One region of the Paenibacillus sp. M-152 genome, then DNA from elsewhere that is predicted to be linked to it. Evidence: riboswitches for the same ligand, from Rfam matches in the RefSeq annotation. Region 1 holds a riboswitch; the other holds the start of a gene.
What was found. A riboswitch is a leader RNA that binds a small molecule or an ion and turns the genes downstream of it on or off. The one in region 1 is predicted to bind glycine.
Positions count from the first base shown of each region.

Region 2: another riboswitch for glycine. It lies ahead of EGM68_RS19905 (alanine/glycine:cation symporter family protein); the one in region 1 lies ahead of gcvT (glycine cleavage system aminomethyltransferase GcvT).

Region 1 is NZ_CP034141.1:4,393,780-4,398,855, reverse strand. Features, by position in the region: gene gcvPA (aminomethyl-transferring glycine dehydrogenase subunit GcvPA) at 1-397, opposite strand, end outside; gene gcvT (glycine cleavage system aminomethyltransferase GcvT) at 521-1,621, opposite strand; glycine riboswitch at 1,701-1,797, opposite strand; glycine riboswitch at 1,798-1,990, opposite strand; gene gcvH (glycine cleavage system protein GcvH) at 2,291-2,689, shown strand; gene EGM68_RS19110 (PTS mannitol transporter subunit IIBC) at 3,115-4,593, shown strand; gene EGM68_RS19105 (BglG family transcription antiterminator) at 4,677-5,076, shown strand, end outside.
Region 2 is NZ_CP034141.1:4,566,055-4,571,130, forward strand. Features, by position in the region: gene EGM68_RS19895 (carbohydrate ABC transporter permease) at 1-382, shown strand, start outside; gene EGM68_RS19900 (iron-containing alcohol dehydrogenase) at 530-1,702, shown strand; gene EGM68_RS19905 (alanine/glycine:cation symporter family protein) at 1,760-3,178, opposite strand; glycine riboswitch at 3,324-3,419, opposite strand; glycine riboswitch at 3,431-3,515, opposite strand; gene EGM68_RS19910 (glycoside hydrolase family 1 protein) at 3,684-5,076, opposite strand, start outside.

The DNA.
Region 1 (5,076 bases):
TAGCTACCGCCATACCTGTCAATTCGCAAATATACGACTGGAATTCAAAAATGGCTTGCAGCTCGCCCTGGCTTACTTCCGGCTGATAGGGGGTGTAGGCTGTGTAAAATTCGGAACGTGAGGTGATGTGTTGGATAACGGATGGAATATGATGATCATAAATACCTGCACCAAGAAAGCTAGCATGTGTATCTGTATTGGCGTTTCGTCCGGCCAGCTCGGTCATGTGGCGGGTTAAGGCTCTTTCGTCGAGCCGAGAGGAAAGAGGGAGTTCCCCTTGGTATCGAATAGCCTCTGGAATGTCACTGAATAAATCATCAATGGATGATACGCCCACCACACGCAGCATTTCAGTTTGATCTTGTTCGGTCATGGGGAGATAGCGATGCTGCTTCATAGGTTCTGGCTCCTTTCGAAAAGCAAAATTTAGATAGTAAATTAGCTAATACATAGTCTTAATTGGAAAATCCAGAATTTTATATCTGACATGATCGCTTTTTTATAATGAAGAGGATTAAGATCAGCGTAGCCGTTTATAAAAGGGGGCTGGGACCACTTCCGCACGCAGGCGTTTACCACGAATTTCGACCTCCAGCGGTGTCGATAGGGTGCTAAAACGACTGTCCACCAGGGCCAGCCCCAGATTACGCTTCAAGGTGGGCGATTGAGTACCCGTTGTGACCTCACCGATGTGTTGACCTTCAGCGAACACCGGATAATGAGCGCGCGGGATACCGCGGTCAATCATTTCCAGCCCGATCAACTTGCGAGGAATTCCTTGTTCTTTTTGACGTTGCAGTGCTTCCCTGCCGATAAAATCTCCTTTGTTCAACTTGACGAAGAAACCTAAACCAGCCTCAAACGGTGAAATTGTGGCAGATAACTCCTGTCCGTACAACGGTAGCCGTGCCTCGAAGCGCAGCGTATCGCGAGCACCAAGTCCAGCGGGAATCAGTCTATACGATTCACCGCAACGAAGTAAACCATCCCACACGGCGGGTGCTTCCTCAGCAGGGATATAAAATTCAAAACCGTCTTCGCCGGTATATCCAGTTCGCGAGACAAGTGCTTTTGCTCCGAACAATTGCACGTTCTCATGGAATCGGAAAGATGCCAGATTCGTAATATCTGTATCTGTCACGGCTGCGGTAATACGTGCTGCTTCCGGTCCTTGTAATGCCAGCAATGCTATCGCATCAGACACATTCTCCAGATGAATCGATGCTGGTACGTGGCGTATGAGCCAATCCCAATCTTTGTCGATGTTGGAGGCATTCACAACGAGCATGTAGCGCTCTGGTCCTTTGCAATATACAAGCAAGTCATCCACTACGCCTCCATCGGGGTAACACAGGAGTGAATATTGTGCTTGGCCCGGTTCCAACTGGCTGACATCATTCGTAGTTACCTGTTGCAAAAAAGCCTCAGCTTCTTTGCCTTCAACCAAGAACTCGCCCATATGCGATACATCGAATAAACCTGCATGTTGTCGGACGGCCTCATGCTCCTTTTGAATGCCGCTAAACTGAACGGGGAGTTCCCACCCGCCAAAGTCAATACAACGAACCCCGGGCTGCGTCCCGTAGGACGAATATAGTGGTGTTCTTCGCAAATTAGACATTTTTTCACTCCTATCCAGTGTAATCGGCTAAACAAAAAAGACAGGCTAAAAGAAACGTATAGACGGCAGTCCATACTCTTCTTTCAGCTCTGTCCTTGATACCAGAAAGTTACCCCGGTGTGAACCAGGTTTCCCCTTGGGTGATCCGCTCTTTTCACGGATGCTCTCCAGAGATGCGTCCGGCAGAGGTCCTTTTGCCTGAGAGATTCACCTGCAATGCAAGTTTACTCCTTCGGCGCTACCTTTTGGATCAACGGTATGTTACCCGGTTTTGCAGATAACAACTTGACCCGATTCGCGTGTACAACTGTCTCACAAGCGACAACAGCTATGCGAATCTTTTTTGGTAGTCTCTCCCTCCGCGTTCATCCGCGTTTGCAGTTGTCGAGGTATTTTCAAAAGCAATTACTATAACCCATTAATACGCAAATCCATTTAAAATGTCAATAAAAATGTCATATAAAACAACCTAAAAACATTTATTGTATAAATAAGGATATGTAAGCGTTTGTTACAAGTTATCATTTTTTTATAGACTGCGCTATATGAGTTGGTATGGAGTATTTTTGTTAGTATTATTGACATGGATGTTCTTATTGTCATAATCTTAACTTGTCTAATACAGGTGATCAAAAGCATTTTATTCATGTGGAAGTGAGGCGAAGCAGGATGAGTGAAGTGAAACAGCAACTTTGGTATACAGACGAACATGAGTGGGTTCAGCGCACAGTGGATGGGACGTTGCGGATCGGCATTACAGACTTTGCACAGCATCAATTGGGTGATATTGTTTTTGTGGAATTACCTGGGGCGGGAACAACGATTGGACAGGGGACGGAGATTGGTACAATTGAATCGGTGAAGACCGTATCCGATCTTTTTGCTCCGGTGACGGGAACCGTTTTGAAAGTAAATGAAGCTCTGGAAAGTACACCTGAGCTGGTGAATGAATCACCCTATGAAGAGGGTTGGATGATCGAAGTAGAGATGAGCAATGATGTCGAGGAAGCTCTGGGCAAGTTGCTGTCTGCGGAGCAGTACGAGCAGTTGATTTCGGATGAGCAATAATGAGCAATACAGCATGAAATAATAGCGCTTTATTCTGATTTTTTATATGGATATTGAATTAAATAAGAGCATCGTTAGTCCGCTCAGTTTTTGTATAAAATAGTCGCTATGCCTGACATAGCGGCTATTTTTTTGTTGTCTTTTAGAAGACGTATTTACGTTGCTTACGCAGGCTTAGAAGAGAGCCTCTTTATACAATTGCACAGATTTACAACAGTGTTTTTTCGACTAATTTCTATTGTTATCGGCCATATTAAGAAGAATTATGCAGGTATAATGCCTTGTCGTTACTTTAAATTTAAATGTTGTCATCAACGTTCATGACGAAAGTACGTTTTCATTTCGTTGATGAAGATAGCGCTGTCATTTAGTATGAATTTTAAGAAAAGGTAGTGATGCTATTTACTCACAAGGAGGATATGAATATGAGCACAGTGGACACAAAGTCCAGTTCAAACGGTGGCGCTCGTGTCGCCGTACAGCGTTTTGGCCGCTTTCTCAGCGGTATGGTTATGCCCAATATGGGAGCCTTTATCGCATGGGGATTAATTACGGCCCTTTTTATTCCGACCGGGTGGTTCCCAAATGAGGGTTTTGCACAACTGGTTGATCCGATGAAAAATTATTTGCTGCCACTGCTGATCGGTTACACGGGAGGCACGATGATTCACGGACAGCGTGGAGGTGTGATCGGTGCCATTATGACGATGGGGGTCATTGTGGGGGCCGATATCCCGATGTTCCTGGGCGCGATGGTAGCTGGTCCGCTGGCTGCATGGATATTGAAGAAGTTCGATAAGGCCATTGAGGGCAAAGTCAAATCAGGTTTTGAAATGCTGGTCAATAATTTCTCGGCTGGGATTATCGGTGCCATTCTAGCATTACTAGCGCATGTGGCGATCGGCCCGGTCGTGCAAACCATCAGTCAAGTGTTGTCGACAGGGGTACAGTTCCTCGTGAACGCAGGGCTACTGCCGCTTGTCAATCTCATTATTGAGCCCGGAAAAGTATTATTTCTCAACAACGCACTGAATCATGGAGTATTGAGTCCGATTGCGCTGGAGGAAGCTGCAAGAACAGGAAAATCCGTTTTGTTCATGCTTGAATCCAATCCTGGCCCGGGACTCGGTATTTTGCTGGCCTATTGCCTGTTCGGTAAAGGCTCTGCGAAGTCGTCTGCTCCTGGTGCAGTCATTATTCATTTTTTCGGCGGGATTCATGAAATTTATTTCCCTTATATTTTGATGAAGCCGATTCTGATTCTCGCTGCTATAGCAGGGGGCGTTGTGGGAACCTTCTGTTTTATGTTGACAGGTGCCGGACTGGTTGCTGCTCCTTCACCAGGCAGTATCATTGCTTACTTCCTGATGACACCCAAAGGCGGATATTTGCCGATGCTGAGCGGAGTAATCGCAGCTGCGGTCGTATCCTTTGCGGTTGCCGCAATATTACTCAAAACTGGTAAGCAAAAGGAAGAGGGGCTGGAGGAAGCTGCATCCCGTCTGAAAGATATGAAAAATCAAAGCAAGGGTGCAAGCGCTAACGCCACTGTAATGGAAGATAACCGCGCATCCGATCGTGCTGCCGAGATTGCCGCAGATCGATCGCTTAAGGATAAATCCGAGGTGAATAAAATTGTCTTTTCCTGTGATGCAGGTATGGGTTCAAGCGCCATGGGAGCCTCAATTTTGCGCAAAAAAATGAAACAGGCGGGCGTGGGCGTTACGGTAACGAATACGGCAATCAGTGAAATTCCACAGGATGCGGATATTGTCATTACACAAAAAACGTTGACAGACCGGGCTAAAACGGTAGCCCCGAATGCTGAGCACATTTCCATTGACAATTTCCTGAAGAGCCCTGAATACGAAGCGCTAGTTGAACGGCTAAAATCCGATTCTTAATCCCCATAAAGTCAGGCCGGCTGTATACAGTTTGTATTTCCTGCTGGAAGGGATGAGAGCTTGGGAAGGAACGGTATGCGCTTATGAATATTACGAAACGACAATCTGACATCGTAGAGTATCTTTTGGAGCAGCCCCAAGAGGTTACGGCCGGGGAAATTGCTGAGAAGATCAATGTCAGCACAAGGACGGTTCATCGGGAACTTGGCGCAGTTGAGTGTTGGTTGGCGGCTCATGAGGTAAAGCTGGAGAAAAAATCAGGGATCGGTATCTATGTGGATGCCGGCCCGACTCAGCTTGCAAGTCTGCGGGAGCAATTACTGCATACGAAGTCAGACGAATACTCGGCTGAGGAGAGAAAAATTGTAGTTCTGTGCATGCTGCTGGATACACAGGAGCCGATCAAGCTGCTGGCGCTAGCATCGGATTTGAGAGTCACAGTAACTACGGTCAGTCATGATCTGGACGAATTACAAGGCTGGA
Region 2 (5,076 bases), 170 kb from region 1:
TTTCGGGATTTTTTGGATTCGCCAGTATGCAGAAGAATCCATTCCCAAAGAGTTGCTGGATGCGGGGCGTATGGACGGGTGCAGCTTTTTCCGGCTGTACTGGAATGTAGCACTGCCGATTTTAAGACCTGCGTTCGCTTTTCTCGGCGCATTTACCTTTATAGGAGCTTGGAATGATTACTTATGGCCGTTAATCGTTTTAACGGATGAGCGCAAATTTACGCTCCAGATTGCATTGTCCCAGTTGAACGGGATTTACAATACGGACTATGCGATGGTCATTGCTGGCACCCTGCTGGCTGTACTCCCTCTTATTATTTTGTTTCTTTTTATCAGCCGCCAGTTTATTTCCGATCTTGCCGCTGGAGCGATCAAAGATTAGCTTCACTTGATTCCCCTTATTCTTTTCATATATAATTGTTAATCGTCATTTCAAATATCTTACATGGCCAAGTCAGATATTAACGAGCTAGTCAAGATAAGAGATTACAATTTGAACATGAACTATGAACCGAGGGGAACCTTCCAGATGAACAAATTCACATATTATAATCCCACCAAATTAATTTTTGGAGACAATCAAATTGAACAATTGCAGCAAGAGCTGTTGAATTACGGCAAAAACATTTTGCTGGTATATGGAGGCGGAAGTGTCAAGCGAAATGGTTTGTATGACCAGGTATTAAACGCGTTAGAGCCTCTGCACCTCTACATTCATGAATTGTCGGGCGTTGAACCCAATCCGCGCTTGTCTACCGTTAAGAGGGGCATCGAGATTTGCCGAAATGAAAAGATAGACTTCCTGCTTGCAGTTGGCGGCGGAAGCGTTATTGATTGCACCAAAGCCATCGCAGCAGGGGCTGAATATGACGGCGATGTGTGGGATATTATCAACAAAAAACATATGCCAATCCAGGCTTTGCCCTTCGGTACCATCCTTACACTCGCCGCCACGGGTTCGGAAATGAATCCGGATTCTGTCATCACCAGCTGGGAAACGAACGAAAAATACGTGTGGGGCAGCGCGGTGACGCATCCTAAATTCTCCATCTTGGACCCGAAAAACACCTTTTCTGTGCCACGTGATCAGACGGTTTATGGCATGGTGGATATGATGAGCCACGTCTTTGAACAGTACTTTCACAATGTTAAAAATACACCGCTGCAAGATCGTATGTGCTTTTCTGTGCTGCAAACCGTGATTGAAACGGCACCTAAGCTGCTGGAGGATTTGCACAACTATGAGCATCGCGAAACGATATTATATGCTGGGACGATTGCCCTGAACGGTACGCTGCAAATGGGCTACTTCGGGGATTGGGCTTCGCATACCATTGAACATGCACTATCTGCTGTATATGATATTCCTCATGCTGGCGGTCTAGCGATTCTGTTTCCCAACTGGATGAGACATACAGTGGATCAGGACGCTGCACGCATGAAGCGGCTGATGCTCAGTATGTTCGACTTGAACACTGTAGGTAAAACTGACAGAGAAATTGCCTTGGAAGGTATTGACCGTCTAAGTGCGTTCTGGACAAGTCTTGGTGCCCCTTCTACCCTGGCCGATTACAACATTAATGATGAACAATTGGAAAACATCGCAAGCATTGCGGCCCGTGAAATGGAGCACGGAGGTTTCGGTAATTATCAAAAGCTGAAACAGGAAGATATTTTAGCTATTTTGCGTGCATCGTTATAACAATTAAAAGGGAGTGTCCTCAAGCCTGTGATGGCTGAGAGCACTCCCTTTTATTATTTATGAATTGATCGTTTGTCCTTTTTCTTCTACTTGGATAGCCGCCCCTACATTGGCACCTGCAAGAATGCCCTTTTTCTTATTAGGGTACAAAGAGTTCATATAGGTTCGGGTTTCTGCAACGACAATGCCTGACAAGCCGAGCAGTGCAATCAGGTTCGGAAAAGCCATCATTGCGTTAAAAATATCTGCCAGCAGCCAGATGGCATCGAGCTTGATGAACGCGCCTCCGGCAACCAGTATGATGAACAGATAACGGTATGGTTTAATCCACTTGACCCCAAGCAAATATTCAACACAGCGTTCCCCGTAGTAGTTCCAGCCAAGTATCGTTGTGAACGCAAATAAAATAAGGCTAATCGTCACGAGCTCTGCTCCAGCCGGAAAGGCACTGGAAAACGCATGTTGAGTCATCAGACCTCCATCATCATTTCCACTCCATATTCCCGTAACCAGCAATGTAAATCCTGTCAAATTACAAATAATCATCGTATCGATAAAAACGCCCGTCATGGATATTAGTCCTTGTTCTGCGGGCCATTTCGTCTTAGCTGCTGCTGCTGCGATTGGCGCACTTCCCAAACCAGCTTCATTTGCAAAGATCCCTCTGGCAACTCCGCTTCGCATCGCCAGCATAATCGTGGCTCCGGCAAATCCACCCGTCGCAGATGTTGTCGAGAAAGCCCCTTGTAATACTAGTGCGATCGCATGAGGAAGCTCTCCTGCAAACTTAATGAGTACGATTAAACAAACCACGATATAGAGCCCCGACATGAATGGAACAATCTTTGTGGATACCTTGGCGATACTTTTGAGTCCTCCAATCGTAACAACAGCCGTCAACACGGAAATAATGATTGCTGTAACTACTGTTGGCACGCCAAAACTACTTTCCGTAGAAGAAACGATAGCCTTTACTTGCGGAAAAGTACCGATTCCAAATAGTGCTACAAGAATACCAGAAAAGGCAAACAACATCGCCAGCGGCTTGAAACGGCGGCCAAGCCCGTTTTCAATATAATACATCGGTCCACCCGAAAATTGTCCGTTCCGGTCTTTAACACGGTATTTAACGGATAATAACCCTTCCGCATATTTGGTTGCCATCCCGAAAAAAGCTGCAACCAGCATCCAGAATAATGAACCGGGCCCACCCAGTTTGATCGCTGTTGCGACACCGACGATACTTCCCGTACCTACAGTAGCTGCGAGTGCCGTACTCAATGCTCCAAAGCTACTGACATCCCCGCTGCCTTCGTCCGGCGCTTTACCAATTAGCTTGAGCGCTAAGGGCAATCGAATAATCTGAAGCATCTTCAGACGGATCGTTAGCCACAACCCAGTGCCCATGACGAGAATTAGAAGCGGCGCTCCCCACATCCAACTGTCAATTGTTTCTAATAAATGTACCAAATTCATTTCAACCCGCTCCTCCAGCATATTAAAAAACAAAAAAGAGTCAAATCCGTTGATTCGACTCCTGGAGAGGTTAAAGGCACGAAAAACAAACCAATTTGTACAGGATTTTATCTCTAAAAGCGTAGAGTATTCCCTGTCACAGGTTATTCGCGTCTCTGTCCTTTTGCCTGAGAGTTTAAGCAGATAATAATCTGCGGTGCACCTTCGGCGCCCAATTAAGGGTCTCTCCAGAGTTCTGTCCGTTTACGGTCCCTGCTTGTTGCTGTAAATCAGCTTAAGCACCTGAGAGTTTTGCCCCTTCGGTCGGAACTTTCGTTCCATCTCCCGCAAACATCAACCAGACATATGAAATTTTTATTTATTATACAGAAAACTTTCAGCGTATTACAAGTGAAAAATTTGTGAAGCCCTCTGACAAATTAATAGGGTGTCTATACAAAAAGCGGGTACAGCAGATTGCATCCTAAGGATTTTCTCTGCTGTACCCGCCCAAAACGATATAGAATTACAATTCTTCACCATTGGTTGCTATCACATTTTTATACCAGTTAAATGAGTCCTTTTTGGAGCGTTGGAGCGTTCCGTTACCGTCATCATCCAAATCAACGTAAATAAATCCGTAGCGCTTGGACATTTCGGAAGTAGACATGCTCACAAGGTCGATAGGACCCCAGCTGGTGTAACCAATCAGATCAACACCGTCAGCAATGGCTTCCTTCATTTGGGCAATATGCTGACGCAAGTAATCAATGCGATACGTGTCATGCACAGAGCCGTCCTCTTCTACCTTATCGTACGCACCCAGGCCATTTTCCACGATGAACAGCGGCTTTTGGTAACGGTCATAAAACGTATTTAGTGTAACACGCAGGCCGATCGGATCAATCTGCCATCCCCAATCGGAGGACTGCAAATACGGATTTTTCACACCGCCAATCAGGTTCCCTGCTGCCTTTTCTCCTTCTGGACCTACCGATACGGTCAAGGTCATGTAGTAGCTAAATGAGATAAAATCAACCGTATTATTTTTCAAAATTTCAGCATCGCCGGGTTCTGTCTGGATCACAATATTATTTTCTACAAAATAGCGGTTCATATAGTTGGGATACTCCCCACGAGCATGCACATCCGTAAAGAACAGATTCATTTGATTTTCATGCTGTGCTTTCAGAATATCCTCTGGGTTACACGTATGTGGGTAGCTTTCAATGCGAGCCAGCATACAGCCGATCTGAGCATCCGGAATGATCTCATGTCCCCGTTTGGTCGCCAGTGCACTTGCTACAAATTGATGGTGCAATGCTTGATATATCGCTTGTTGCTTGTTTCCTACACGGTCAATAACCACACCGCCGCCAGTAAACGGACTCATAGTCATGACATTGATTTCGTTAAAGGTCAGCCAGTATTTTACTTTATCCTTATAGCGTGTAAATACCGTTTCGGCATATTTTACGTAATGATCTACGACTTCGCGTCCCAACCAGCCATTATACTTCTGTGTCAGACCTAGCGGTGTTTCATAATGTGACAATGTTACCAACGGCTCAATACCATACTTGCGCAGCTCATCGAATACATTGTCGTAAAATTGCAATCCTGCTTCATTCGGCTCGGCATCATATCCATTCGGGAAAATCCGCGACCAGTGGATGGACATCCGGAATACTTTAAAGCCCATTTCTGCAAACAAAGCAATATCTTCTTTGTAGCGGTGGTAGAAGTCCACTCCTTCACGCTTTGGAAAACGGGCGTTTACCTTCCCTGCCAAGATGTCCTCCAGTCGTTCAGACGAAATTTCTATAGCATGATCGTTTTTACGTTCTGCCTTAGGTACATAGGCTATCATGTCTGCGCTGGACAGGCCTTTTCCATCTACGTCAAAAGCACCTTCCAAT